4 regions of the Bacillus sp. GW821-FHT11D08 genome follow, and region 4 is predicted to be linked to each of the others. Evidence: riboswitches for the same ligand, from Rfam matches in the RefSeq annotation. Region 4 holds a riboswitch; each other region holds the start of a gene.
The links. Region 4 has a riboswitch for S-adenosylmethionine ahead of mtnK (S-methyl-5-thioribose kinase). Riboswitches for the same ligand answer to the same signal wherever they lie in the genome.
Positions count from the first base shown of each region.

Region 1: it holds a riboswitch for S-adenosylmethionine, as region 4 does, so the genes downstream of both, AC1RRX_RS04345 (bifunctional homocysteine S-methyltransferase/methylenetetrahydrofolate reductase) here and mtnK (S-methyl-5-thioribose kinase) in region 4, are expected to answer to the same signal.
Region 2: it holds a riboswitch for S-adenosylmethionine, as region 4 does, so the genes downstream of both, metN (methionine ABC transporter ATP-binding protein MetN) here and mtnK (S-methyl-5-thioribose kinase) in region 4, are expected to answer to the same signal.
Region 3: it holds a riboswitch for S-adenosylmethionine, as region 4 does, so the genes downstream of both, AC1RRX_RS04805 (methionine biosynthesis PLP-dependent protein) here and mtnK (S-methyl-5-thioribose kinase) in region 4, are expected to answer to the same signal.

Region 1 covers NZ_JBXARS010000002.1:152,915-160,407, forward strand. The annotation lists gene AC1RRX_RS04340 (GNAT family N-acetyltransferase) at 1-366, opposite strand, end outside; gene AC1RRX_RS04345 (bifunctional homocysteine S-methyltransferase/methylenetetrahydrofolate reductase) at 449-2,290, opposite strand; SAM riboswitch class I at 2,380-2,501, opposite strand; gene AC1RRX_RS04350 (YajQ family cyclic di-GMP-binding protein) at 2,602-3,093, opposite strand; gene AC1RRX_RS04355 (CvfB family protein) at 3,193-4,089, shown strand; gene AC1RRX_RS04360 (BMP family lipoprotein) at 4,260-5,237, shown strand; gene AC1RRX_RS04365 (methyl-accepting chemotaxis protein) at 5,234-6,883, shown strand; gene cypC (CYP152 family fatty-acid peroxygenase CypC) at 7,015-7,493, shown strand, end outside.
Region 2 covers NZ_JBXARS010000001.1:511,830-519,322, forward strand. The annotation lists gene gcvH (glycine cleavage system protein GcvH) at 1-59, shown strand, start outside; gene AC1RRX_RS02600 (YusG family protein) at 114-350, shown strand; gene AC1RRX_RS02605 (toprim domain-containing protein) at 420-785, shown strand; gene AC1RRX_RS02610 (thioredoxin family protein) at 788-1,108, shown strand; gene AC1RRX_RS02615 (SCP2 sterol-binding domain-containing protein) at 1,205-1,555, shown strand; SAM riboswitch class I at 1,664-1,770, shown strand; gene metN (methionine ABC transporter ATP-binding protein MetN) at 1,876-2,901, shown strand; gene AC1RRX_RS02625 (methionine ABC transporter permease) at 2,894-3,562, shown strand; gene metQ (methionine ABC transporter substrate-binding lipoprotein MetQ) at 3,576-4,391, shown strand; gene AC1RRX_RS02635 (carboxymuconolactone decarboxylase family protein) at 4,485-4,862, shown strand; gene AC1RRX_RS02640 (YuzK family famiily protein) at 5,055-5,207, shown strand; gene sufC (Fe-S cluster assembly ATPase SufC) at 5,384-6,169, shown strand; gene sufD (Fe-S cluster assembly protein SufD) at 6,187-7,493, shown strand, end outside.
Region 3 covers NZ_JBXARS010000002.1:229,458-236,950, forward strand. The annotation lists gene AC1RRX_RS04760 (ATP-dependent helicase) at 1-431, opposite strand, end outside; gene AC1RRX_RS04765 (hypothetical protein) at 552-806, shown strand; gene bla (subclass B1 metallo-beta-lactamase) at 875-1,624, shown strand; gene AC1RRX_RS04775 (ABC transporter permease) at 1,666-2,388, opposite strand; gene AC1RRX_RS04780 (ABC transporter ATP-binding protein) at 2,381-3,118, opposite strand; gene AC1RRX_RS04785 (AbrB/MazE/SpoVT family DNA-binding domain-containing protein) at 3,119-3,352, opposite strand; gene AC1RRX_RS04790 (GNAT family N-acetyltransferase) at 3,511-3,942, opposite strand; gene AC1RRX_RS04795 (YjcG family protein) at 3,947-4,462, opposite strand; gene AC1RRX_RS04800 (esterase family protein) at 4,488-5,210, opposite strand; SAM riboswitch class I at 5,385-5,510, shown strand; gene AC1RRX_RS04805 (methionine biosynthesis PLP-dependent protein) at 5,580-6,701, shown strand; gene metC (cystathionine beta-lyase) at 6,694-7,493, shown strand, end outside.
Region 4 covers NZ_JBXARS010000002.1:390,430-397,922, forward strand. The annotation lists gene AC1RRX_RS05720 (PAS domain-containing sensor histidine kinase) at 5-2,224, shown strand; gene AC1RRX_RS05725 (methylated-DNA--[protein]-cysteine S-methyltransferase) at 2,221-2,718, shown strand; gene mtnA (S-methyl-5-thioribose-1-phosphate isomerase) at 2,960-4,021, opposite strand; gene mtnK (S-methyl-5-thioribose kinase) at 4,028-5,212, opposite strand; SAM riboswitch class I at 5,323-5,477, opposite strand; gene AC1RRX_RS05740 (carbon-nitrogen family hydrolase) at 5,570-6,349, opposite strand; gene AC1RRX_RS05745 (pyridoxal phosphate-dependent aminotransferase) at 6,441-7,493, shown strand, end outside.

The DNA of each region.
Region 1 (7,493 bases), 240 kb from region 4:
GCCGAGCTTTTCGTAATATCCCTTTACGTGACATCTGGCGTTGCACCAGACAAGCGCCGCCCCCATATCTGCCAGTTTTCGTTCTGCATAGGCGATTAACGTGCTTCCCGCTTTTTGCGTCCGGTATTCCTCAAGCGTCGCCATGCCGCGCAGCTGATAGGCGGGCGCTGCCTGTAAAGCCTGCTGGTTCTGCGGGTAGAAAGAAGCGATGCTGATCAATGTCCCGTCGTAAAAACCTCCGAGATGAAAGGCTCCTTTGACGCTGTCCTGATCATATTTACAATCCTCAATCGTCTGATGGGGGCGCAGCACGCTGTGTCTGATCGCGTATGTGTCTTCTGCGGTGATGGGTTTTACTTCAACCATGAAAAAATCCTCCTTTGCTTGATTCTTTTTCTGTATCGTACCATGAAAAAGCCGCCTGTCATATCAGGCGGCCTCTTCCGCGTTAATGCAAATATACATCAGCCCGCTTTTCATCCTTTTGCTTAATATAAGCTGCAAGCTCTGACGTCAAATCAGAACGGAGAAACGGGGTGATTAAATAAATTCCGTTAAACAGTTCGCACGCCGTGTCGAGAAGCGACTTGGCGATGGCGAGGCCTTCGGCTTTCTGCTTCCGCTTGTCTTCGCCGGCGAGCGCCATTTTTTCGCGGATGCTGTCTGACAGCTTAATGCCCGGGATTTCATGATGGATGAACTCTGCGTTGCGGCTGCTCGTTAACGGCATGATTCCGATATACACCGGTGTTTTGAGATGCTTCGTTTCATGATGAATGTCAATGAGCTGCTGCTCCGAGTAGACAGGCTGGGACACGAAGTAGTCAGCTCCGCACTCGATTTTTTTCTCCAGCCGTTTTACTGCTTTATCGAGATGGCGGACATTCGGATTAAATGCTCCGGCTACGGAAAAGTTCGTTTTCTTGCCGAGCGGTTTCCCTGATAAAGAAATGCCCTCGTTGAATTGTTTAATCAGCCTGATCAAGTCAAAGGACGTTAAATCATAGACGGAGGTAGCCCCTGGAAAGTCGCCGATTTTTGAAGGATCACCCGTGATGGCTAAAATGTCGGTGAGCCCGAGCGTATCCAGCCCCATTAAATGTGACTGAAGGCCGATGATGTTGCGGTCTCTGCATGTAATGTGAACGAGAGAACGGATATCAAGGCGCTCTTTCAGCAATGAACCGCAGGCTGCATTGCTGATCCGCGGTGTCGCCAATGAATTGTCGGCGAGCGTCAGCGCTTCTATGCCGGTTTCTTTTAATTCAGCCGCCGCTTGCAGAAATTTGTCAAAATTCAATTTTTTCGGCGGATCAAGCTCTACGATAATTGACCGTTTTTGAGCGGCGATTTCGTTTAAACCCGGTTCGATTCGTTCGTTGCTGACTGAGATGACTTCTTCTTCCCGTCTGATTTTCACTTCTTTCTCAGTGACGGGGGAAAGGCCGCGGACCGCTTCAGCCATGGCTCTGATATGGTTTGGCGTCGTACCGCAGCAGCCGCCGATAATGCGCGCGCCCTGAGTGCGGAACTGTACGGCGCTCTCCCGGAAATAGGCATCGTCCGTATCATAAACAAGCCGGCCTTCTTCTAAAGACGGAAGGCTGCTGTTCGGATAGACCGATAAATAAGCGTCACTGAAAATCGGCACTTCGGTGAGCGCTTCAATCATGTGGTACGGGCCGAGCCGGCAATTGATTCCCGTTATGTCAGCGCCGAGATCGGCAATGGACCTGAGGGCTTCCCGAAGCGGCGTTCCGTCCTGCAGCACGCCCTGTTCGTGCATGGATACGTTCAGCATAATCGGAAGTTCCGTTTCTTTTCTCGCGATCTTCAGCACTTCGCGCGCCTCTTCTAAATCATAGTATGTTTCCAGAAGCAGACCGTCCGGCTCTTCGTGCAGCAATAAATAAAGCTGCTCCCGAAAGCTGCGTTTAATCTCCTCCAGGCTGTAGGCGTTTTTGTTAAAGGTGCGGATGCCGCCCATCGTTCCCAATACATAAGCGCCGTCTGAGGAAGCGCGCGCGATTCTGACCGCCTCCTGATTGATTTTTTTCGTTTCGTCCTCAAGTCCGTATCTTGAGAGCTTAATAAAATTCGCGCCGTACGTATTTGTCTGGATGATGTCTGCCCCGGCTTCCACGTAAGCCTTATGTATCCGCTTGATCTCTTCGGGCTTTGATACGTTCAGTTCCTCAAAACATCTGTCAATGCCGTAGGAATAGAGGAGAGTGCCCATCGCGCCGTCTCCGATTAAAATCCGTTCTTTTAAGTCTTGTAATAGTCCCATTGTTTGCCTCCTTCGTCACATTCAGCAAGGAAAAAAGAGAAATAAAAAAAGTCTTCTTAAGAAGAAGACTTTGTAATCATTTGTCTCTCTTCTTATCTTCCAAGCTGTTTTTAGCTTGCTGGATTTAGCACCTTGGTCATGGTTTGGGTAAACCACTACACCGGTTGCTGAAGCGTCGTCGGGCCAGTCCCTCGGCTTCTCTTGATAAGAACGTTCATGTAATTGTCATGGGTTTCCAAAACTTAACTGTGAAAATCCCTTTCTCCAAATTTACCGAAAATAGAGACAATAATCAATAGGAATCACATAATTTATCTAAAATTAATAAATTGAACGTCAATCGGCAGGTCTGCTCCGCGGACGGCTGCAATAATCTGCTGCAGATCATCTTTATTTTTTCCGGTGACGCGCACTTGGTCGTCCTGAATCTGCGACTTGACCTTCAAGCCGGAGTTTTTAATCACCGCGTTGATTTTTTTGGCGTTGTCTTTATCAATGCCCTGTACAAGCTTCGCACGCTGGCGCACCGTGCCTCCCGATGCATTTTCGATTTTGCCGTATTCAATGTTTTTCGTCGGCACGTCCCGTTTGATCAGCTTGCCGCTCAGCACATCTTTGAGCTGATTCAGTTTAAACTCGTCATCAGAAATCAGGACAAGTTCTTCCTTTTCTAAAGTTACATCGCTTTTCGATCCTTTAAAGTCATAGCGCGTGCCGATTTCTTTCAGCGTCATCTGAATCGCATTCTGCACTTCGGGAAATTCAACTTTGGATACAATATCAAAAGAACTTTCTTTTGCCATGAGAAAACCTCCTATAACATTTCACTTATGAGTTGATTATAGTAGAATAAAGAGAAATGTCCAACAGCATAAAGCATGAATTTATGCATATTGGAAAAAATGAGAAAAACATCAGCCTCATACGGGCGAATCAGGAAGGACGATAACATGAGACCAGGGCAGCAGCTCACGCTTAGTATAGATCACCAAACCGATTTCGGTTATTTTTTAACCGACGGCGAGGATACGGTTCTTTTACATAACAGTGAAATCACAGAGGATATCGAAGACAGAGATGAAGTGGACGTATTTATTTACGTCGATCATCAGGAAAGACTCGCGGCGACGATGAAAAAGCCGCTCATCAGCTTTTATGACTACGGATGGGTGGAAGTGACGGACGCTGTGGAAGATATGGGCGTATTCGTCGACGTCGGTCTGTCAAAAGACGCGCTCGTCGCAACGGAGCACCTGCCTCCGTACAAATCCGTCTGGCCGCAAAAAGGAGACAGACTGTATTGCATGCTGAAGGTGACAAGCCGCGGGCGCATGTTTGCCAAGCCGGCGCCTGAGGATATCATCAGTGAATTATTTACGGATGCAGGGGAAGACGTCATGAATAAAGACCTGACGGGCACGGTGTACAGACTGATTGCATCAGGCTCTTTTCTGATTACCGATGAAGGCATCCGCGCGTTTATTCACCCTTCAGAAAGAAAAGAAGAGCCGAGACTCGGCAGCCGCGTGACAGGGCGTGTCATCGAGGTGAAGGAAGACGGCTCCGTCAACATGTCCCTGCTGCCGAGAAAGCAGGATGCGCTTTCGGTTGACGCGGAAGAAATTCTGACCTATCTGAGATCAAGAAACGGCGCGATGCCTTACGGAGACAAAAGCCATCCTGACGATATCCGCGAACGGTTTCATTTAAGCAAAGCCGCCTTTAAGCGGGCGCTCGGGCATCTGATGAAAAACGGCAAGGTCTATCAGGAAGACGGCTGGACATACGAAAAACAATAAATTTTCTGCAAAAACATCGGTGAACCAAAACCGATGTTTTTTATTTTCTCAAAAGCTCCTATACCCTCATTTGTTTAACATCCTGCCGAACATACATATTTTATTGAAATAAAATATTCTGACATCCGAACCGATATATAACTGTAGAAAAAAACAAAAGGAGAGTTTCAATGAGAAAAATGGCGATATTTGCGGCTGTACTGCTGCTTGCGCTCAGCACGGCGGGATGTGCCGGCAAATCTGAGGAAACGGCGGCCGAAAAAACGAAAACAATCGGCATCATGCTGACAGACAACGGCCTCGGCGACCAATCATTTAATGATTCAGGCTTTCAAGGTTTGATGAAAGCGAGAGACGAGCTCGGCATCACATTTGACTATCGGGAAATAAAAGACACCGGTACATACGAAAAAGGACTGACCCAGCTTGTCCGGGAAGGCAATGACCTTGTTGTGGGGCTCGGTTACAGCATGCAGGCGGATTTAGAAAAGGTCGCTAAAAAATATCCGAAGCAGCGGTTTGTGCTGATTGATTCCGTATCAGGCCTGGATAATGTCACCTCCGTCACGTTTAAAGAGGATGAAGGAAGCTTCTTAGCCGGAGCGCTGGCGGCCATGACGAGCAAAACCGGCACAATCGGATTTATCGGCGGTTCAGATGCCGACGTCATTAAACGGTTTAAAAAAGGCTATCTGAAAGGCGCGGAATCAGTCAAACCGAATATCCGCGTGCTGTCGGACATCAGCGGTACGTTTGATGATGATAAGCTCGGGAAGGGCATCGCCCAAAACATGATCCGAAAAAAAGCCGATGTCCTGTTTACGGCGGCCGGCTTCACGGGTGTCGGCGCACTGAAAGAAGCGGAGGCGCAAAAAGTATACGCCATCGGTGTTGACAGCGATCAATATTACACCGCCGAGCACGCCGTTATCTCTTCTTTAGTGAAAAACGTCGACCATGTCATCTATGAATTGGCGAAAGATTTAAAAGACAACAAGGAGATCAAAAGCGGAGAGATCGTTTACGGACTGAAGAAAAACGGCATGGACTTAGCTAAGATCAGAGTTGTCAAAAACGCAGGCGGGCTGACGAAAAAGATCACGGATATGAAAAACAGTCTGATTGAAAAAGGAGGCGATCTGAAGTGACATTACGGACAAGGCTGCTCGTTAACGCAGCCGTTACGATGATTTGCTTCGCCGCCGTCATCGGCTTTACCATCGTAAACATGATGAAGATTCAGGCTTCAAATGAAGATGAAGTGGACGCGCTGTTAAACGTTCAGGAAGCAAAAGCTGACCTTAATACGTTAAAAGAAAGCATCACCGGCTATTCCTATACGCTCGCAGACGCCCAGAAAGAAGATGTGCGAAGCTATATGAAAAGCAGCTCAGACAAACTGGCGGCGCTCAAAAAAACGATGACGGACGGTGCAGACAAAGCCGCTTATGACAAACTCGCCAAAAAATACGAATCATGGCAGGCGGAGGCGGACGCTGCTCTTGATTCGAAAAGCCCGGCTGAAGCGACAAGGACGGCGGCCCGCATCAACGGTCTTCTGAATGATATTTATATGCTGAATCTGAAAAGCCGGGATCACTATGAAGACATGCAGAAGCAGACGGCTGACCAGATTCAGTTTATCGTTTACAGCGCAGCCGTGCTGACCATCGTGATACTTGCCGTCACCGTCATATCTTCCATCAGGCTGACGAAGAGAATTGCAGGGCCGATCCGCCGCATGGCTGAAAATGCCCGTCGTATTGCAGGAGGGAACCTTGCTGTTGAAATGCTTGATTATAAAGGGAAGGACGAACTGAAAGAGCTGAATGACTCATTCGGAATGATGGCTGAACAGCTCCGCACCTTAATTCAGGCGATCGGAGAGGTCGGCCGTGAAGTCGAGACTTTCGCGGAAGGTTTGACGAAGGAAAACCAGACGCTGAAGGACATGACCGAGCAGGTGTCCGTGTCGACGGAAGAAATGGCGAAAGGCTCCCAAACCATTTCAGAAGATCTGCAGCATACGGTGCAATTCATTGAACAAATGGATGAACATTCAAAGGCGAACGCCGAACGTTCAAAACAAACGACGAGAAGCAGCGAAGAGACGATTGCGGCGGTGGCTGCGGGGCGCGGTGCTTTAGCCGAGACCAAGCAAGCCATTGATAAAAGCAATGAGACATCAAAAGAGATTTCCGAAGCCGCCGATCTCTTCATAGAGCATGCGGCAGGCATCAGTATGATGGCGCAGACCGTTTCTGACATTGCGGGCCAGACCAATCTGCTGTCATTAAACGCCGCAATCGAGGCGGCCAGAGCAGGCGAGGCCGGAAAAGGATTTGCCGTCGTTGCCGAGGAGATACGGAAGCTCGCAGACGGATCAGCCAAAGCGACCGCGCAGATTTTCGATATGGTAAAGCAAATTGAAGACGGCATCACGTCTATTACCGGAGCTGTCACGACCGGCGTCGCTTTAGCGGACAGACAGCAGGAGCTGATGGAGAAAACGTCAGAATCATTCGTCCATATTGAACAAAAAGCCGCCCATATTAAAGCGGAGCTTACTCAATTGGACGGACGGATCATCGAATCGAAACAGCTTGGTGAGCAAGTGCTGCATCATGCCGAAAGCATCAGCGCCGTTATTCAGGAAACGGCTGCGGGAAGCGAAGAGATTTCTGCCTCCGCGCTTGAGCAGCTGTCTTCTTTTCATAAAATGGCGGAAAGCGTCGATAATCTGGTGAGCCTGACAGAGCGATTAAACGATCAGGTCCGCCGGTTTACTTTGTAACGGGCTTATGCCCGCCCCTGATTTTTGCAGCCTGACATGAGTAACTTCTGAATGAAACACAAATACTGAATATACTTGTGTTTATATTTATTCTTTTTCGTGAAAGGTGAAAAAAGATGGGAGGAATCGGGATGAATGAACAAATTCCGCATGATAAGGGTCTTGATAATAGTCTGGCTTTATTACGCGATGGATATGTATTTGTGAAAAACAGAGCGGAGAATTATCGCTCGGATGTGTTTCGCGCCCGTTTATTAGGGAAGACATTCATTTGTATGAGCGGAGCGGAAGCCGCAAAGCTTTTTTATGACACAGAACGATTTCAGCGGGAGCATGCCCTCCCCAAACGGGTGCAGAAAACGTTATTCGGAACAGGGGCAATCCAGTCAATGGACGGTGAACGGCATAAGCACAGGAAGCTTCTATTTATGTCGCTGATGACGCCGCCCCGGCAAAAACGGCTTGCGGAAGCGGTGGCAAAACAGTGGAAAGCATCTGCGGAAAAGTGGGAGGGTTCAAACCGAATTGTCCTTTTTGATGAAGCGAAGAAAGTGCTGTGCCGGGCTGCCTGTGAGTGGGCCGGCGTCCCGCTGAAAGACTCAGAAGTGAA
Region 2 (7,493 bases), on a different contig from region 4:
AAGAAATCGAAAACCTCATGACTTCCGAGCAATATGACGAAATGACACAAGAAGACTGATCGGATAGCAAAGGGGCCATTTGGACATTCTATATGTAACGGGAGGTGTCTAAAATGGCTTTTGATAAACAGAAGGTCGATGTGACGGAGAACGTTACGGGCCGCTTTCAAAACGGCCGGTTTTCCTTGTTTCATGAAAATGAAGCCATCGGCGAGATGACAGGCATGGACCAGTACGAGCTCAAACAGGGCTTTTCATTTGAAAATCAAAAATTTTATAAAACAGCCGATGTCATAAACGGCAGCGATCCGAAATATGTCGATTGCGATTATGAGAATGGCTGGTGTTAACAGTTGGCGGTGAATTTCACTGCCTTCTTTTTCAATCTGACGCTAAAACAATCGGCAGGTGACGCGCTTATGTACAACGGAGATGAAAAGGTCATTATCGTAGAAGGAAAATCTGATAAAATCAAAGTCAGGGAAGTGCTCATCGAACCCGTGGAAATCGTCTGTACAAACGGGACGATCGGCCAAACCGAACTGGAAGATTTGGCGGACCGCCTGTTTGACAGAGACGTCTATATTTTAACGGACGCAGATGACTCCGGAGAAAAATTAAGAAAACAGCTGAAACGGGAGCTTCCCGAAGCGCGCCATATTTATATAGACAGAACATACAGGCAAGTCGAGTCGTGCCCGGGCCATCATCTCGCATCTGTGCTGATCAGAGCCGGCTTTGATGCTGACACTGTATTTTTGAAAAAGAACGACCTGAGGTGGTAAACATGAAAGAACTCCAAGAAAATGAACTCGAATCGATTCAGGATGACGTTTATCTCCTGTATTTGTACACCCCGTTTTGCGGCACATGCCAGCTGGCGTCCAAAATGCTAACTGTCGTCGAAGAAATGCTGCCCGGCGCCGCCTTCTATAAAAACAACGTGAATTATTCCCCCGCATTCGCCAAAGCCTATCAGATTGAAAGCGTTCCGTGCTTTTTGCTGTTTAAAGGCGGAGAGCTTGTTGAGAAAGGATACGCCTTCCGCTCCGTTTCCTATTTATATGAGCTGATTAAACAAAAAACATCGCAAACGTTCCCGATGTGACAATATTTACAGGAAAATGTCGTGCGGTTTATAAAGGGTTCTGTCCGTTAAAAAGAGAAAGTGTATGTATGGCCATTAAAACGGGAGGTTATACGAGTGGAGAAAATAGAAGTTTCAGAGAATGACGGACAGCATCTGTTTTTGAAACCGCTATTAAACGCCTCAACGCTGCTGATTACATTCCAAGGAGAAACAGAAGCCTTAACGGTCTCAATTAACGGACAGGGAGAAATGAGAAAAACGTCGGTTTCAAAGGAAAAATCTAATTTGACCTTTTACGGAAACCAGACGGAAATCATTCATCTCCTGCATGGTGATGTCTCTTTGCAAAAGCTTATCCAAAGCGGAAAACTCAAAGTGAAAGGATCATTCAGAGCTCTGCTGAAGCTGGAGGCCATCCTCTGGCTGACAAACGGATTTTTTCAGGCGATCAGTAAACGGCCGTAACTCAATCTACTATGTGACAATAGCTTCCAATATTTATTTTATTGACTTTTTATCATTCGCCGTGCTATTCTACAGTAAGAATTTCCGGACGAAAATACGATATGTTTTCTCTTATCAAGAGAGGTGGAGGGAAGTGCCCTATGAAGCCCGGCAACCATCAACAATGTTGAAATGGTGCCAATTCACTCGAAGCGGTCTGCTTTGAAAGATGAGAGAAAGGCCTTTTTCAATAAGCCTTTCTGCTCATTTTTGCAGAAAGGCTTTTCTTTTGCGGAGAAACCCGGAAGATTTCTTAGAATAGTGTAAGGCGGGTGATTGCTTTGATCCATCTTCAAAATGTTTCAAAAATTTACAAAGCGAAGCATGGGGATGTCAATGCTGTCCAAGATGTCACTCTTGATATCAAAAAGGGCGAAATATTTGGAATTATAGGATATAGCGGAGCTGGTAAAAGTTCCTTAATCCGTCTCCTGAACGGCCTTGAAAAGCCGACGTCGGGAACCGTGGAAGTCGCGGGGACGGAATTAAATAAAGTAAGCAGCCGCGGGCTGAGAAAAGCGCGCCAGGAAATCAGCATGATCTTCCAGCATTTTAACCTTCTGTGGTCGCGCACCGTCCGGGAGAACATTATGTTTCCGCTGGAAATCGCCGGCGTGAAAAAAAGCGAACGGGTCCGCCGCGCTGATGAATTGATTAAACTGGTCGGATTAGAGGGGAAAGAAAAATCTTATCCGTCGCAGCTGAGCGGCGGTCAAAAGCAGCGTGTCGGCATCGCCCGGGCGCTCGCCAATAATCCGAAAGTCCTTCTGTGCGATGAAGCGACATCAGCGCTCGATCCGCAGACGACCGATTCAATTTTGGATCTTTTATCCGATATAAATGACAGACTCGGCCTGACGATCGTGCTCATTACCCATGAAATGCACGTCATCCGAAAAATCTGCAACAGAGTCGCAGTCATGGAAAACGGGAAAGTCGTTGAAGAAGGCGAAGTACTCCAAGTTTTCAGAAACCCGCGCGAACCGATGACCAAGCGTTTCGTTCAGCAGGTGACAGAACCAGAGGAGACGAAAGAAACCATCCAGCATTTTCTGCAGGAAACAGCGACAGGAAAAACGATTCAGCTTTCATTTGTCGGGCAGGCAGCCGAGCAGCCCCTCATTACGGAAATGATCCGAAACTTTGATGTGGACGTCAATATTCTGCAGGGGAAAATTTCACAGACGAAGGACGGAGCCTACGGTTCTTTATTCATTCATATTGACGGTCAGGAAAAAGAAGTAGAAAACGTGATCCGGTTCATCAAAGACAAACAGGTAGAAGCAGAGGTGATCACAAATGTTTGAAAAATGGTTCCCGAACGTTGATATAACCGAGCTGTGGACGGCCACATACGAGACCCTTTATATGACGGTCATCGCTTTAGTTTTTTCATTTATCATCGGAGCGGTTCTCGGTCTTCTGCTCTTTTTAACGGGCAAGGGAAGCTTATGGGAAAATAAAATCATTAACACCGTGATTGCGGCGGTCGTTAATATTTTCAGGTCTATTCCGTTTCTTATTTTAATTATTCTGCTTCTCGGCTTTACTAAGATTTTGGTCGGATCGATTTTAGGACCGAACGCCGCATTGCCGGCGCTGATTATCGGCTCCGCGCCGTTTTACGCCCGTCTTGCGGAAATTGCGCTCCGGGAAGTCGATAAAGGAGTCATCGAAGCTGCCAGATCAATGGGAGCAAAGACATCGACGATTATCTTCAAAGTGCTGATTCCTGAATCAATGCCTGCGTTAATTTCAGGCATCACCGTTACGGCCATCGCCCTGATCGGATCTACCGCCATTGCCGGCGCCATCGGTTCAGGCGGACTCGGAAACCTTGCATATGTAGAAGGCTACCAGTCCAATAATACGGATGTAACGTTTGTAGCGACAGTATTTATACTCATCATCGTCTTTATCATTCAGATTATCGGTGATGTAATTACAAATATAATAGACAAAAGATAAGGGAGGATTTACATTGAAAAAGATTGTATTAAGTGCGCTGCTGCTTGTGTTCGCGGGAGTTTTGGCCGCCTGCGGATCAAACGGCTCGAATAAAAAGGAAATCGTCGTCGCCGCGACAAAAACACCGCATGCTGAAATCTTAAAAGAAGCGGAACCGCTCTTGAAGGAAAAAGGCTACACATTAAAAGTAAAAGTGCTGAACGATTACAAAATGTACAACAAAGCGTTAGCTGATAATGAAGTGGATGCGAACTACTTCCAGCACGTTCCTTACCTTGAACAGGAAATGAAGGAAAATAAAGATTACAAACTCGTGAATGCCGGAGCCGTTCACCTTGAGCCATTCGGAATTTACACGAAAAAATACAAATCACTGAAAGACCTGCCTAAAGGCGCGACCATCATCATGACTAACAATGTCGCTGAACAAGGCCGTATGCTGGCGATGCTTGAAAAAGCCGGACTGATCACACTTGATCCGAAGGTGAAAACGATTGAAGCGACTACGAAAAACATTACGAAAAACCCGAAAAACCTGACATTCAAAAAAATCGCCCCTGAATTAACGGCGAAAGCATATAATGAAGAAGAAGGCGATGCAGTCTTCATTAACGTCAACTATGCGATTCAAAACAAACTGAATCCGTTAAAAGACGCGATTGAAGTGGAATCAACGAAAAACAACCCGTACGCAAACATCATCGCCGTACGCAAAGGTGACGAAAAATCAGAGAAAATCAAAGCGCTTATGGAAGTGCTTCACTCTAAGAAAATCAAAGACTTCATTGAGAAAAAATACGACGGAGCCGTGCTTCCCGTATCTGAATAAAGCGAAAACCCCGGATGAGTCATCCGGGGTTTTTTTCGGGTATTAATCGGAGAACTGTCCATAATAAAAGGGAAGGTTAACTTATTGGAGGGAATGGCAGTGGCTCAATACCAGGATAACGGCAAAAGCGTGCATGACGCGTTAAAACAATACAAAGAAGGTTTAGGCATATTTGAACAAAAAATGCCGATGATGGGGCGGAAGTTTAATGAATTTACTGAACAGTGTTTCTCAGCGGATTCATTAACTGAAAAAGAGAAACAATTAATCGCTCTGGGCATCAGCATCAGCGCTCAAGATGAATTTTGCATGATTTATCATACGAAGGGCTGCCTTGACCAAGGGGCCACAGAAGAAAACATCCTTGAGGTCATCAGCGTCGCGGCGGCATTCGGGGGCGGCGCGGCTCTCAGTCAGGGAGTGACCCTCGTGCAGCAGTGCATTCAGGAATTCGGACATACGACGCATTAGAATGAGCAATCGTGTGAATACCGTTTTTCAGATAAAGCGAGCGCCGGTTTCCGGCACATTCGAAAGGATTCAGGGGCACACTCTCTTTGGCCGGAGCAGGGGATCATTGTTACAATAGAAACAAATATATGAAGGGATTGATTCATTATCTGCACCAGCCACGAGAGACTGGACCTTGACTATACGCCTGAAATGGAAAAAGCGATGCAGAAGTCACACGGCATCGGCTACGAGGAATACGGACGGCGTCTTTCAAAAAGGATGGAAGTCGAACGGCAGAGGGAGCTTGAATATCAAAAAAGCAAGTTCCTCGCAGCGCAGCTTAATGAGAAAATCGGTCAGTAAAAAAGGGTGGATTTCCGCCCTTTTTCTGTTTCAAACAGCTTTAATTACGCCTTGATCTTTGATAAACTTTAGGAATGTTCCGGGTAATATAAAAAGTTGTATTTACTTTTCATTTGTTATAAAATTAGAATGAGAATAAATTGAGAATAATGATTATATATTTTGGAGGTATAGATATGGCTGCTTCAACATTAACGATCAAGGATCTTCACGTTGAAATCGAAGGAAAAGAGATCTTAAAAGGTGTAAACCTTGAAATAAAAGGCGGCGAATTCCACGCTGTCATGGGGCCGAACGGTACCGGTAAATCCACGCTCTCAGCAGCGATTATGGGACACCCGAAATACGAAGTTACAAAAGGCAGCATCACGCTTGACGGCAAGGATGTACTGGAAATGGAAGTGGACGAGCGCGCTCAGGCGGGTCTTTTCCTGGCGATGCAGTACCCAAGCGAAATCAGCGGTGTGACAAATGCCGATTTCCTTCGCTCTGCGATTAACGCACGCCGTGAAGAAGGCGATGAAATTTCTCTTATGAAATTCATCCGCAAAATGGACGAAAACATGGAGTTCCTTGAAATGGACCCTGAAATGGCGCAGCGTTACCTGAACGAAGGTTTCTCAGGCGGGGAGAAAAAACGCAACGAAATCCTTCAGCTTATGATGATCGAGCCGAAAATCGCCATTCTTGACGAGATCGATTCAGGTCTTGATATCGATGCGCTTAAAGTCGTTTCTAAAGGAATCAACAGAATGCGCAGCGAAAACTTCGGCTGCTTAATGATCACTCACTACCAGCGCCTTCTGAACTACATTACGCCTGATGTCGTTCACGTTATGATGCAGGGACGCGTAGTGAAATCCGGCGGCGCGGAGCTTGCACAGCGCCTTGAAGCGGAAGGTTATGACTGGATTAAACAAGAACTAGGCATTGAAGACGAAACTGTAGGCCAAGAAGCGTAAGCGTTAGGGGGATAATCATGACATTGGAAACGAAACTATCCGTAGATCAGGAATATGTCAAAGGCTTTTCCGAAAAGCATCAAGAACCTGCCTGGCTGAAAAACCTGCGCTTACAGGCTCTTGAAAAAGCTGAAGATCTGCCGCTGCCTAAGCCTGATAAAACAAAAATCACAAATTGGAACTTTACAAAGTTCAACAAGCATACAGTAGAAAATGCGCCGCTTGCTTCTTTAGAAGATTTAGCTGATGAAGCAAAAGCGCTGATCGATATCGAAAACGAAGACAAAACGTTATACGTGCAGCGTGACCAAACGCCCGCTTTCCTTTCTCTTTCCAAAGAACTGAAAGACAAAGGCGTCATCTTTACGGACATCTTAACGGCTGCCCGTGAGCACAGCGACCTCGTTGAGAAGTATTTCATGAAAGACGGCGTTAAGGTCGACGAACATAAACTGACTGCGCTTCATGCAGCATTAATGAACGGCGGGGCATTCCTTTATGTTCCTAAAAACGTTCAGGTGGAGACGCCTGTTCAGGCCGTTTACGTTCATGAAAGCAATGACACGGCATTGTTCAACCACGTGCTGATCGTCGCTGAAGACCACAGCTCCGTCACTTACGTTGAGAACTACATCAGCACGGTGAATCCGAAAGAATCTGTATTCAACATTATCAGTGAAGTGGTCACAGGTGATAATGCCAGCGTGACGTACGGCGCCGTTGACAACCTGTCAGCAGGCGTCACAACATACGTCAACCGCCGCGGAGCCGCGCGCGGACGCGACAGCAGAATCGAGTGGGCGCTCGGACTGATGAACGACGGCGACACGATTTCTGAAAATACGACAAACCTCTACGGAGACGGCACATACGGCGATACGAAAACCGTAGTTGTCGGAAGAGGAGAACAGACGGAAAACTTTACGACGCAGATCATCCACTTCGGTAAGGCTTCTGAAGGCTATATCCTGAAGCACGGAGTCATGAAAGATGCCGCATCTTCCATCTTTAACGGAATCGGCAAAATCGAGCACGGCGCGTCTAAAGCAAACGCTGAACAGGAATCCCGCGTTCTGATGCTGAGTGAAAAAGCACGCGGAGATGCAAACCCGATTCTTTTAATTGATGAAGACGATGTAACTGCAGGACATGCGGCATCTGTCGGCCGTGTGGACCCGATCCAGCTTTACTACTTAATGAGCCGCGGAATTCCGAAAGAAGAAGCGGAGCGCTTAGTCATTTACGGATTCCTTGCTCCGGTGGTAAAAGAGCTTCCGATTGAAGGAGTTAAGAAACAGCTCGTCTCCGTCATCGAAAGGAAAGT
Region 3 (7,493 bases), 160 kb from region 4:
GCCTTCATCTGTTCACGGTTCAGGCCGATGCCGGGGAACAAAGATGTATCAGCCGCCTCGGATGTTGGTGAAAACGGTTCGGTCGCAGGCACTTTTTTCGGGCTTTTCCATTCTGAGACGATCGGTTTCGGATTCTCTGAAATCGCTTTTCCTTTCGGCAGGCGGAACATGCCGGCTTCCTTATACTCTTCTGTTTCTTTCTCCGCTAGTGGTTCCTTGGCCGCGCATGCTTTTTCACAGGCGGTGAAGTCTCCCTTTTGCCGGTGATAAAATGCCGGCTGCTCTAAAATCGAAAGCCGCATCAAGACGGGCTGGTCACAATGTGCGCAAAAAATATTCCCTTTTTGGGCTTCTTCAAAAAGGAATTGGTAATGTTCTCTTGAATATGTATGTAAATGTATCGTTCGGTTATTCAGTCGGGCGCATTTCAAAAAGGGGTCCTCCCATTAAAAGGTGTTCATCCATTTGATAGACAAAGAATATCATAACAAAAGAACCGCGTTTCAAAAAGTAAGATTAAGGGAAATAAAAAGCGAAGGGGAGGGGTACATATGATTTATGCAGGACGGATTCAAAACCAGCAGTATTCTCAATACGCAAACCGGGCAGCGGGTTATAAGCCTGATTACGCCGGCATTACGAAAGCGGCCGCCCTCGCCAATGACAGGGTGTACAGAGAGGTGGAGCGCCGCCAGGAAAACACCGCAGCCGCAGAAAAGAAAGTACATGAGGAAAAACGTAAGCGCTCTCTTTCCCGTCTGCCGCAAATCATGGGAAAAGGCCGGTTAATAAATCAATACGTGTGAAAAAGCCCGGATATATCCGGGTTTTTTTGAGTCGTATATATGAAAGATGCGGAAAGGAATGATTCAATTTGAGAAAGCTTTCATTATTAATTGCGGGGTTATTTCTTTTCGGCCTCTTTACTCCCGGAATGAAACCGGCAGACGCGGCGGAGGGCTCCGCAGCAAAAGGTGTCACTCTCACACAGCTGGCGCCGCATGTCTGGATGCATACAAGCATCGGTACGGCAGACGGAAGTCCCGTCCCTGCGAACGGATTGCTTCTTGAGACTTCCAAAGGAATCGTACTGATTGATACTCCGTGGAATGACAGTCTCACAGAGCAATTAATGACACAAATAAAAAAGCGGTTTCCCGGCAAAAGGATGACCGATGCCATTGTGACACACGCCCATGATGATCGTATCGGCGGTCTGAACACCCTGTACAAATACGGTGTAAAGGTGCACAGCACGAAGCTGACCGCCGACTTCGCCCGACAGCAGGGATATGACCGGCCGCTCGGAGATCTGAAAAACGTGACAAAGCTGCAGTTTGGCGATATGAAAATTGAAACGTTTTATCCGGGAAAAGGGCATACGGAAGACAATATGACCGTCTGGCTGCCTGAGGATAAGCTCTTATTCGGCGGTTGCTTAATCAAGGCTTTAGAAACAAAGGAAATCGTGCCTACTCCCGGCTTTTATCCGGATCAGTGGCCGCGCGCCGTCCGCAAAGTCATGAAAAGATATCAGGACATCAGCATTGTCGTTCCGGGGCATGGCAGTCCGGGGGATGACCGTCTGCTGCCGCATACGATAAGCCTTCTGAAAGAAACGTAATAAAGAAGACCGGCGCTCCCATTACGGAGTGCCGGCTTTTTTTATCTCTTCCTGATTTTCATAAAACTGAGGAAAGCAAGTGCAAGCGCCAAAACGGTATATCCCGCTATCGGCCAAATATGCTGATGAAAGGAAGAATAATCTCCGGTTATGACTTCCTGGGCCAGCTCGATCGAGTGAACAAACGGTAAGGCATAAGCGATATGTTTGAATGTGTCACCGAGCAGGCTCACCTCCATCCAAGCCCCGCCCAGAAATTGCACGAGTGTAATATAAATCGTTCCGATACCTGAAATTTGTTTGTCCGTAAACACAGCCCCTAAACATAAACCGAAGAAAACGGACATCATCGCAATCGGCAGCAAGACAGCGATACCTGCGAGAAGATTCATCCACTCGGCGGATAAACCGGCAGCCGCTGCTGCGATAAAACAAATGACGATCTGTAAAATGGCTAACGGCAGCATCGGCAGTGCATAACCGATGACATAATCGGCTGTTTTTAAAGGAGAAGCAAACAAACGGGTCAAAAGGGCGGTCTGTTTGTCTTTTGCGATCAGCAATGCAGAGAACATTGTAAGGAAAGCAAAACCGAAAACAATGAGTCCGGGTGCTAAGTGCTGAATTTTAAAGGTATCAAGCGGCGCATTTTTTTCAATCGCCGTAAACAGAAACAATAGAATAACAGGCAGTGCGATTCCAAGAATAATAGATAGGGGGTCACGAAAAATTTCTTTGCGGTTGCGAATGGCGAAATCAAGCATAAAGACCCGCCTCCCCGTCACAAATCGCTAAAAAGGCATCTTCAAATGTGGCTGAATGAGTTTGCTTTTTCAGAGCCTCCGCCGTACCCAGTGCTTTTAAAGTCCCATTTTCTAAAATGCAAATACGATCTGCCAGGGCTTCAGCCTCTTCTAAATAGTGTGTGGTTAAAATAATCGTCATGTCACCCTTTAATGCCTCAAGATTTTTCCACAACTCGCGGCGTGAACGGACGTCCAGCCCTAATGTCGGCTCATCTAAGAAATAAATATCCGGCTTGGTGATCATTCCCATTGCAATGCTGAGACGGCGCTGCATTCCTCCTGATAATGTTTTGGTTTTTGCTCTTTCTTTCTCTTTTAATTGAAACAATTCGAGCATCTCATCTGTTCTTTTTTTTGCTTCTTTTTTCGGAATTCCGTAGACTCCGGCTATAAACTCTAAGTTTTCCCGTACGGTTAGATGAGGAGCGATGGCTGTTTCCTGCGGGGACATATTCAATTTCGGTTTTATTTTATCCAAATCAGTCAAAATACTGTGTCCAAGCACTGATGCATCACCGTCATCCGGAGAAAGGAGTCCGCAAAGCATACTGATTAATGTCGTTTTTCCGGCTCCGTTCTCACCGAGTAAAGCGAAAAATTCCCCTTTCTCAACTGAGAACTCAAGACGGTCAACGGCGGCGGTTTCTTTATAATGTTTCGTTAATTGCTTCAGCTCAATCGCGTGCATTTACTCATCCTCGCTATCTGCGTCGATTTGCTTAGCGTTTAAAATATCTTTTGCAAACTCGAAAAAGAGTTCTTGTTTAACAAGTGCGATACCTTGCTGGTCATCCCCGAGCATAAGCAGTGAATCCCCCGGATTTATATCAAAAACATCTCTTGCTTCTTTAGGAATGACAATCTGTCCTTTTGTGCCCACTTTAACAGTCCCGAAAATGTGTTTTCCTTTTGGTGCCGTCATGTTTATCCCTCCGAAAAATGAATTGTATTTTTTGTATGAATTGTAATACTTCGTATACTAAACATACATTGATCTTCCATAAAATTCAATAAAATTCATGAAATAGTTTTATTTTCATAAAAAAGCACTCCTGCCATATAACAGGAGTGCTTTTGATTTTATCGTTTGTGTTCCTTTATCATTTCCAGATGGGGGATGCCCGCATCGAGAAATTCTTCGCCGGATGTGACGCGGTATCCTTGTTTTTCGTAAAACGGAACCGCCTGCGTCTGCGCATGTAAGATAAAGCTGTCGGCGCCTTTGGCTGCCGCCGCTTTTTCAAGCGCCTGCATAATGATGGCTCCGACGCCTAAAGAACGATGGCTTTTCATCACGCAGATGCGCTCTAATTTTCCATGCCCGTCTTTCAAGCGCCATCTGCCGGCTCCGACCGGCTGGCCGCCGTCATATATGACTATATGCTCTGACGTGTCTTCGAATTGATCAATCTCTTCTTCTTCCGGAACGTGCTGTTCTTTAACAAAGACCTCTTTTCTGACGAAAAAAGCGTCGTTCAGCTGTTTTTCAGTTTTTGCGATGATGGATTCCAAACAGTTATTCTCCTCCGCCTAATAAAAATGTTTCGTACACAGTCCATGAGCCGTTATCCAGCTGATAGAGCAAGTGAAAACGGTCGATGACTTCTTCGTGGGAAATGTCCAGCATTTTCAGCTGTCCGAGTACGTCGGAATGTTCATCTGACGACAGCTTCTGGCCGACCGTGACATGCGGAACGAAGCTGTATTCCGGCTCGCCGGATAATGCTCCTGAGTAGCATTTCTCACTCAGAGATTTTAATTCCTCCGTCGGCTCTGCTTTCATATATATCACATTATTCACAGGAGAAAACGAGCTGTATTTTGTGATTTTCAGAACGAGCGGATGCGATTCTTTCGCCGTCTGTCTCAGCTGTGATACGACCTGCTCGATTTCCTGTTCTGTCGCTTCAAACGGATCTCTTAGCGTCAGATGCGGCGGAATGAGCGCGTAGCTCGGGTCGTAGCGTTTCCGGTACGAATTTGCGAGATCCTGTAATTTTTTTGATGGAAATAAAACAATACCGTATTTCATGAAAGTTCCCTCCTTAAATGAATGGTTACAGCATTTTTTTCAGCGCCGGCGTGATGAGCGGCTGCCAGTAGGTCCATTTATGATCCCCGTCGAAGGTTTCATACGTGTATTCAGACTGTTTGCTTTCCAGCAGCTGTTTGAGCTCTTCGTTCGGCGCGGTGAAATCAAGAACCTGGCCGTCTGTCGTGTGAACGCCGGTTTCTTTTTCTCCGATTTGATGATAAACGGAAATCTGTTTGAGATCCTCCGACTGCCGGACGGCATCCAGCACGTGCCCGTCAACATACGGAGACTGCATGATGACGTTTCCAAACATGTTCGGATAGTCAATCGCCGTCATGAGCGAAACGGTTCCGCCGAGGGAATCCCCGATCATGGTGCGGCCGTATCCGACTTGATAAGTCGGGTATTCTTTGTCGATAAAAGGAACGAGCTCATTTGCGATGAATCGCTTATATGAGGCGAACTTAGACCCTTCTGGATGGTATGTGTTTCTTCGCTCCCGCACATTTTTATAAGGGACGCCGATAATGATGCAGCGGTCAATTTCCCCTTTTGACATAAGCTCTTCCGCCTGCCGCCCGATTCTCCCTAATCTGAAATAATCATGGCCGTCCTGAGCGATGACCGTATGATATTTATACAGGGGGGAGAAGGTGGCGGGCAGGTAGACCAAAACGGTCATTTCCTCTTCAAGCTCATGGGAGAAAAGTTTTTTCTCATGAATGATTCCGTTTTTTGATGCCACTTCGCATTCCTCCAGGCCGCTTCTTGTCTTGATGGTTTTTTCCTATTGTACCATGAATTATTAGAAATTTCTTTCTTCAGATGCACTTCTTGCGAGAGTTCAGATAAATAAAAAGTTATTGAAATTCATTTTATAGTGCGTTAATATAGAACAATCAGAAAATACAAAACAATATTCTTATCACGAGAGGTGGAGGGACTGGCCCTTTGAAACCTCAGCAACCGGTTTGCTTTGCCGCGGGAAGGCAAAGTGCCAAGGTGCTAAATCCAGCAAGCGATTCACATGCTTGGAAGATAAGAGGAAGAGAAAAGCTCCTTCTTCTTATGAAGAGGGGGCTTTTTTATTTTTGAAAAAGGATGGTGCTTACTGATGACGCAGCATGTTGATACAAAATTAGCCCAAATCGGAAATAGAAGCGAAGAAGCAACGGGAACGGTCAGTCCGCCGATTTATCTGTCCACCGCTTACCGCCATAGAGGAATAGGAGAATCTACAGGTTTTGACTACGTGCGCACGAAAAACCCGACACGCCAGCTCGTTGAAGACGCTATCGCCGTGTTGGAAAACGGTGCGAGAGGCTTTGCCTTCAGCTCGGGAATGGCAGCCATTCAAACGATTATGGCTTTATTTAAAAGCGGGGATGAATTGATTGTATCCTCCGATTTATACGGAGGCACGTACCGTTTGTTTGAAAACGAATGGAGAAAATACGGCTTAAGCTTTATTTACGATGATTTCAGCGATGAAGACTGTTTACGCTCCAAAATAACGGAAAACACGAAAGCGGTATTTGTTGAAACACCGACAAACCCGTTAATGCAGGAGGCGGACATTGAAAAAATCGCCCGGATTACGAAAGAAGCCGGCCTGCTTTTAATTGTGGATAATACGTTTTATACCCCGGTGCTCCAGCGCCCGCTTGAACTGGGAGCGGACATCGTCATTCACAGCGCCACAAAATATTTAGCGGGGCACAATGATCTCCTTGCCGGTCTTGCTGTCGTAAAGGATGAAGAGCTCGGCGAGATCATGTTTAATCACCAAAATGCGATCGGAGCCGTTCTCCCGCCGTTTGATTCGTGGCTTTTAATGAGAGGGATGAAAACACTCGGACTCAGAATGCGCCGTCATGAAGAAAACGCCCGTGAACTTGCGGAATTTTTAGAACAGGAAGAAGAAATCGCCGACGTGTTATATCCCGGAAAAGGCGGGATGCTGTCTTTCCGGCTGCAAAAAGAGGAATGGATCAATCCGTTTTTAAAGGCGCTGAAAACGATCTGTTTCGCAGAAAGTCTCGGCGGGGTGGAAAGCTTTATTACATACCCCGCGACACAGACGCACATGGACATTCCGGAAGACATCCGTATCGCAAACGGCGTCTGCAACCGTCTGCTGAGATTTTCAGTGGGCATTGAACATGCAGAGGATTTGAAGCGGGATGTAAAGCAGGCATTACAGCAAGTAAAAGAGGGGGCCGTGTCATATGAGTAATCACAATTGGACGCTGGAAACCCAGCTCGTGCACAATCCATTTAAAACAGACGGAGCCACCGGAGCCGTCAGCGTCCCGATCCAGCATGCTTCCACATTCCATCAGTCTTCATTTGAAGAATTCGGGACATATGACTACAGCCGCTCAGGCACACCGACAAGAGCAGCGCTTGAAGAAACGATCGCAGGTCTTGAAGGCGGAACGAGAGGTTTTGCTTTCAGCTCAGGAATGGCGGCGATTTCGACGGCGTTTCTGCTCTTATCCCAAGGCGACCATGTTCTCGTCACGGAGGATGTGTACGGCGGAACATTCCGCATGGTGACTGAGGTTCTGTCCCGTTTCGGAATCGAACACACCTTTGTCGATATGACGGACACAGAAGCGGTCGCCCGCGCCATCCGGCCGAACACGAAAGCCATTTATATGGAAACGCCGTCAAACCCGACGCTCGGCATCACGGATATTAAGGGCGTCGTCAAATTGGCAAAGGATCACGGCTGTCTGACATACCTTGACAATACTTTTATGACGCCTGCTCTGCAGCGGCCGCTTGATCTCGGCGTAGATATCGTGCTTCACAGTGCGACGAAATTTTTAAGCGGCCACAGCGACGTGCTGTCAGGCCTTGCCGCCGTAAAAGATGAAGAGCTCGGCAATCAGCTGTATAAGCTGCAAAATTCATTTGGAGCGGTGCTCGGCGTTCAGGACTGCTGGCTCGTATTGAGAGGCTTAAAAACATTGCAGGTCAGACTGGAAAAAGCGAGCCGGACGGCTGAGCGGCTGGCTGCCTA
Region 4 (7,493 bases):
CTGAATGGCTGAAACTCTGGATTTGCAAACAAACGAGTCGCTGAAAGAGCAGCTGAAGCGGATGAAAGAGGAAAATGACCGCCTGAAGAGTGATTTGAACCGGTATCACGTGATTATGAATAACACGCTTGATGCCATTTTTATATGCCGTAAGGAAATGAAAATCGTCCAGGCGAACGAGGCTGCGGCCCGGATGATGCAGATTGAGGCAGAGAACCTCATTAACCGCTCCGTCCTGGATTTTTTATATTCCGTGCCTCAGGAAGAACTGAATAAGGCCGTGAAAAAGTTTTTAAAAAAAGGCCATCTGTGGAAAGAGGTGCCGATTAAGCTTGACAGCGGCGCGACGAAATACATTGAATTCCTCGCCAGAGACGGAATTGGGGAGGATTATTTTTTTGTGGTGATGAGGGACATCTCCTCTAAAAAAATATTAGAGCGCGAATTCTCCATGAACGAGCAGCTGTTTAAAGATTTGTTTGACAGGGCTGTCGACGGCATCGTGCTGTTTGATAAGGACGGCGGGTTTATTGATGCGAACCTCTCTTTTTGCAAAAGCTTTGAGATCGGCCAGAATGAATTGTCCCATCTGTCGCTCCGCCATTTTACCGACGGAGAAAACAAAAAGCATCTGAAAGAAATCTGGGAAACCCTCCGCAGAAAAGGAAACGCCAAAGGAGAACTGCCCGTCAAGCTTCGGTCGGGCGAAGAGAAGCTGTTTGAATTTACGATTACGTCCAACTTAATCAGCGGGTTCTACATGTCCATTATGAGGGACATAACAGAGAAACGGTTGATGGAATTGAAACTTTTCAAAAGCGAAGAGCGATTCCGCGAAATTTTTGAAAACGCCATGGACGCGATTGTCATTTGGTCTGATGACGGAAAGATTGCCAAAGCAAACGAATCGGCGTGCCGCATTTTCGAACTGCCGATGGATAAACTGGTGGAGACGAATTTATGTACGTTTATCGTTGATCCGCAGAAAAAATACAAACAGATTAAGAAAAAATATGAAAAATACGGGGAAATCCGTGAAGAAATGCTGTTTCAGATGGCAAACGGCCAATTTAAAGAGCTGGAATTCACATCAAAACGAACCATACTTGAAGGTCAGCATTTAACCATTTTAAGAAATGTCAGCGATCGTAAGCGGATGGAAAAGGAATTGCGGGAAAGCGAGCTGAAATTCAGAAAAGTATTCAACGGCTCAATGGACGGCAAGGTCTTATTTGACAACCAATTCCGCATTATTGACGCGAATCCTCTCGCAAGCCGTATACTCGGTATGCCGGATGAGGAGCTGAGAGCGTACACCGTTCCGGATATTCTTTCTTTATTTGATATTGAAAACGCGGGTGTTCCCGCCAGAAAGATTGATTTAGAAGGAATGGATAATGAAATCCCCTTCCTGTTAAGCAGCAGCGACAGCCGCAAACTGGAATTCTCCTTCAAAAGAAATATCATTCAAAATATGAATCTGGCCATCTTTAAAGATGTCACAGAGGCCAAAGAGCTTGAAGAGAGGCTGCGGAAATCCGACACTCTTCATGTTGTAGGGGAGCTGGCGGCGGGCATCGCCCACGAAATCAGAAACCCGATGACGGCGCTGAAAGGGTTCATTCAGCTTCTTCAAGGAAGCATTGAAGGCGAATATTCTCTGTACTTTAACGTCATTACCTCAGAATTAAAACGCATCGAGTCTATCATCACTGAATTTTTAATTTTAGCGAAACCCCAGGCGATATTATATGAAGAAAAAGACGTGACGCAGATTATGAAAGACACGGCTGATCTTTTGAATGCCCAGGCCAATCTTGTCAATGTGCAGATCCATCTGAACCTGACCGGAAACATCCCGCCGATTTACTGTGAACCGAATCAATTAAAACAGGTGTTTATCAATATTTTAAAAAACGCCATTGAAGTCATGCCGGGCGGCGGCAATATCTACGTGACCATTCAGTCTTCTGATCAAGACCACATTTTGATTTCTATTCAAGATGAAGGAACAGGCATTTCCGAAGACAAATTAAAACGTCTGGGTGAACCATTTTACACGACAAAAGACAGGGGAACGGGCCTCGGTCTCATGGTCAGCTATAAAATCATCGAAGAACATCAGGGACGCATTCATGTGGAAAGTGAAGAAGGGAAGGGCACCGTTTTTCATTTGACGCTTCCGATCCGGCAGAATACCGAAGAAAGAAGGAGCGGGGAATGATCTGTTTTACAAGTGTGAGAGCGCCGTTTGGAACCGTCATCATAACAGAGGAAGAGAGCTTTATTACCGGCCTGTTTCTCACCGGGGAAGATTTTGAGGAATGGCGGAAAGACGCGCCCGGCGTAAAGCCGTGCGAAACCGCTTTGCTGTCGGAGGCGAAACAGCAGCTGGCATCATATTTTTCAGGAGAAAGAAAGCAATTCTCTCTGCCTCTGAGACAAAAAGGCACACCCTTTCAGGAAAGGGTATGGAACGCGCTGACGATGATTCCTTACGGGGAATCCCGAAGCTACGGCGATATGGCTGAAGCGATCGGAAAACCGAAAGCGGTGCGCGCCATCGGACAAGCCAATAAACGAAACCGGCTGCCGATTTTGATCCCTTGCCATCGGGTAATCGGCAAAAACAGCGCCTTAACGGGATACGCGGGCACGAAGACGGATGTAAAAGCGGTGCTGCTGAACATCGAACAAATATCCTATAAAGAAAAATAAAGCGTATGGCACGTTCCGTTTTTTCACGTCCGACATATCATTTTATTAAGTGAAAAAAGTTGGTCTGATGAAAAAGGAGGACGAAGCCTGATGAAAATGAGCCGTCCGCAAAAGATAGCCGGTTATGCAGAGCTGTTTTTTAAAATGCATCTCATTACAGCCGTCCAAAAAGATGAAGTGATTACATTGTGCAGACAAAAAAACCGCTGACATTGCCTGAGGCAATATCATCAGCGGTTTTTCAGCTCAGCTGGCAGTCAGTGAATAATTGTTCAATTTCTTCCGTGTAAGAGCCGGTCACAATTCCTTTCTCGGTTATAATGCCGGAAATCAGGCTGCCCGGTGTGATGTCAAAGGCCGGATTGAAGACCGGCACATCTTCGGGAGCGGTGCGTATGCCGGAGATCTGTCTGACTTCATCCGGATCTCTCTCTTCAATCGGAATCTGATAGCCGTTTTCAATCTGCAAGTCAAATGTCGAAAGCGGTGCGGCCACAAAAAACGGAATTTGAAAGGCGTTTGCCAAAATAGCGAGGCCGTACGTTCCGATTTTGTTGGCCGTATCACCGTTTTTTGCAATTCTGTCAGCGCCGACAATGACTGCAGAAATATGTTTTTCCTTCATTGTATGGGCGGCCATGCTGTCGGTAATGAGCGTGACATCAATTCCGCCCTGCATCAGCTCCCACGCCGTCAGCCGTGATCCTTGGAGAACGGGTCTTGTTTCACATGCGTAGATATGAAGGCCGAGATCTTTTTGTTTCGCTAAGTAAAAGGGAGCAAGCGCCGTACCGTATCGGCTTGTGGCAATCGAGCCCGCATTGCAGATGGTCATGATCTGGTCGCCTTTTTTAAAAAGGTGCAGCGCATTCTGGCCGATCATTCGGCATGTTTCTTCATCCTCAATCTGAATTTGAATGGCTTCATGAACGAGCGTTGTCTTCGCTTCATTGATTGAGATCGCATCCCTGATGGAATCCGTCAGTCTGTCAAGCGCCCACGCGAGGTTGACGGCAGTGGGCCTCGAACTGTTTAAATACGCTTTGACATCCGCGAACTGACGTCGGAAATCCGAAAGGTCGCGGGCTTCAAACGACTTGGCGGAGAGCGCGAGTCCGAACGCCGCGGTTATACCGATGGCCGGGGCGCCCCTTACTTTCAGCGTGACAATCGCGTCGAATACATCTTCCTTTGTTTCAAGTTCCACATATTCAGTGACGTCGGGAAGCTTTTGCTGATTTAAAATGCGGATGTAGGTTTCTTTCCATTCCACAGAACGGGGGATGGCAAATTCATTGGTCATGCTGCATCATTCCTTTACACGGAGCTTAAATTGGTCCAGAACCTCGGTGATATGCTTCAGTTTTTTTCTGTTTTCGATATAACAGGCGCCGATGTCAAGCGCGAGCTTCTTCCGTTCGATTCGTTTGTCAAACGGAGTGATTTCATCTAAGTCAGCCACATGGGCGAGTCCGATCGTGCGCCGGATCAGTTCGCATCCCGCAAAACCGACCGCTTCCTCAAACGCGTTTTTCAGTGTGTCTTCCAGCAGGTGTCTGCGGGAAGGCAAGCAGTCTTTCTCCCATGCTTCACTGAATGTTTTCACAAATGTATCCCATACGGCGGCAGTATGATCATATAACGGCTGTCTGTCGTCACCGTCGCGGCTGAGGGCGTTTAACAGCAGATTGGCGATAAATTGGCCGATGTCAAACCCGATCGGTCCGAAGAAAGCAAACTCGGGATCAATCACCTTTGTTTCATGTTCATCGGCGAAAATGCTTCCCGTGTGCAGATCGCCGTGAACCAATGTTTCCGCGGAATTCAGAAAGATGGCTTTCAATTCGTCAGCACCTTCTTTCAGCCGGGAATTGTTCCAAACTTTTTCTGCGTATGGGCGCAGCTCCTCTTCAAAATCGTTTGTCTCATGGTCGAGAAACGGTTCTGTAAACACAAGCCTTTCCGTAATATTGCAAAGCTCAGGATTTGTAAACTGCTTTGCGAGCTGCTGCTTTACTTTCGCATCAAGCGCATAATCGGATGAGTAAAAAAGCGTTTTCCCTAAAAATTCACCGATATGGGCGGATAAGTTCGGATAATGCTTCCCTTCCAGCAGCCCTTTTCTTGAAATCCGCAAATGCGAGAGGTCTTCCATTACCGTGACGGCCATTTCAGTATCGGAATAGTAAACGGCCGGAACGAGGTGCGGCACGTGTTCGCCCTGGCGGATGAGGGCGCTGCTTTCGATTCTCGCCCTGTCAATTGTAAGCGGCCAGCTTTCACCGACGACTTTCGCGTAAGGAATCGCCTGTTTGATAATCAGTCCTTTTTTGTTTTCTTTATCGTAAACATGAAAGACGTAATTTAAATTGCCGTCGCCGATTTCACGGCATGTCAGAGTGCTTTTGTTTTGGAATAAGCCGAGCTTGACGGCTAACGCGGCGGCGGAGCTTTCTGTTAATTGTTCATAAAGACTTGTTTTAGTTGCTGACATGGATTTACCCTCCAATTATGTAGTGGCAGTAAGAGATCGTGACGGAGAATACGCCCGAAAAAAAAGCCTCCTTCTCTGAAAGAGAAGGAGGCTGAAACAGTGCAGTCCGCCTCTTATCTCTCAGATAACATCTGATGGAATTAGCACCGTGCCTTATGAGACAATCGTCTCGGCGCAAAATGTACGCGCCCCATTTCACAATGGAATTACGGTCGGTTGCTGTTGGGGTCAAAAGGCCAATCCCTCGCCCAACTCTCGATAAGAGAAAAATATATTGATTTGTATCACAATTCGGATTAATCAGTTGATGAAAATATTAGCAGGTGCCGGATATTCTTGTCAACGTTTTTTTGAAAATTAATATAGTTCACGCCGCAAGTCTTGAAAAACCGGAATGGTTCCCCGCACGGCCGCGCTTTCTGACACATCGATTTCCGCCCGGACTGCGCCTTCCGTCCGGTCTCCTTCGGCTAAAATCCGGCCCCACGGGTCAATAATCAGGCTGTGGCCGGCAAATTCATTATCGGGATTGGACCCCGTGCAGTTAGAGGCTGCGACAAAACATTGGTTTTCAATTGCTCTGGCGATAAGCAGGCTTCGCCAATGATCAAGGCGGGGCAGAGGCCATTCCGCAGAGATAAACAGGACATTCGCGCCCCGGGACGTATGCTTTCTGATCCATTCGGGGAAACGGATATCATAGCAGATCAGTCCGGCGCACTTGACACCGTCAAGCTCAAAGGAACCGTCGCTGTTTCCTGCTGACAAGTAAAGGTGTTCATCCATCAGCTGAAACAGATGGGCTTTCTGATACCGCTTCACGATCTGTCCGCTGTTATCGGCGATGTACATGGTGTTATAGACATTTTCGCCTTCTTTGACCGCAAAAGATCCGGCAACGAGGTGTACGTTGTATGTTTTTGCCGTTTCTTTAAGCCATTGTTCCGAAACTTTGCCGTTTTCATCCGCCAGCTGGTCTAGCCGTGTGAGATCATAGCCGGTCGTCCACAACTCAGGAAGCACGATTACATCCGCATGGCGGCTTTCTTGCTCAATCAAAGATTCTGCTTTTTTAAAGTTTTCTGAAGGATTTCCGTATGAAATATCAAATTGCAAACAGGAAACGGTCCATTTCATTTTTTAACACCTCAAGTTTCTCTTTACTTTTTTTATTTAACCATATATGATGATGGACTATCATTTCAAGACATTTTTAGAAGGTGAAAATATGAACTTTGAAATCTCAGATGTACTCAAACAGCTGCCGGAACAATTTTTCGCATCATTGGTGCAAAAAGTGAATCAAAAGCTGAAAGAAGGCAGAGACGTCATCAATTTAGGGCAGGGAAACCCTGATCAGCCGACGCCTCAGCATATCGTTGAAGAAATGAAGCGCGCCGTCGAAAGGCCGGAAAATCATAAATACTCATCATTCCGGGGCGCTTACAGCTTCAAAGAAGCAGCCGCTGCATTTTATGAAAGGGAGTACGGGGTCACGCTTGATCCGGAAACGGAAGTCGCCGTGCTGTTCGGAGGCAAGGCGGGACTTGTTGAGCTTCCGCAATGTCTTTTAAACCCGGGAGATACCATTCTGGTGCCTGATCCCGGATATCCTGATTACTGGTCAGGCGTCGCCCTTGCAAAAGCGAGAATGGAAATGATGCCGCTGACGGAAGAAAGAGGGTTTCTCCCTGATTACAGCGTAATTCCTGAAAAGGTGCGGAGCGAGGCGAAGCTGCTGTATCTCAATTATCCGAATAATCCGACCGGCGCTGTGGCGACAGAGGCGTTTTTCGAGGAGACGGTCGGTTTTGCGGAGCAAAACGGCATTTGTGTCGTTCATGATTTCGCGTACGGAGCCGTCGGCTTTGACGGGCATAAACCGCTGAGCTTTTTGCAGACCGAAGGCGCAAAAGAGACGGGAATCGAAATCTATACCTTGTCCAAAACGTATAATATGGCGGGCTGGCGGGTCGGATTTGCCGTCGGAAACGCTTCTGTCATCGAAGCGATCAACCTTTATCAGGATCATATGTTTGTCAGCCTGTTTCCCGCGGCGCAGCAGGCGGCGGCAGCCGCACTTTTAGCGGATCAGGCATGCGTCGCGGCGCAAAATGACAGATATGAATCAAGACGCAATGCATGGATTAAAGCCTGCCGCAATATCGGCTGGGATGTGACGGCTCCGGCGGGCTCCTTTTTTGCATGGCTCCCTGTGCCTGACGGTTATACGTCACAGTCGTTTTCAGATCTGCTGCTCGAGAAAGCGGATGTCGCGGTC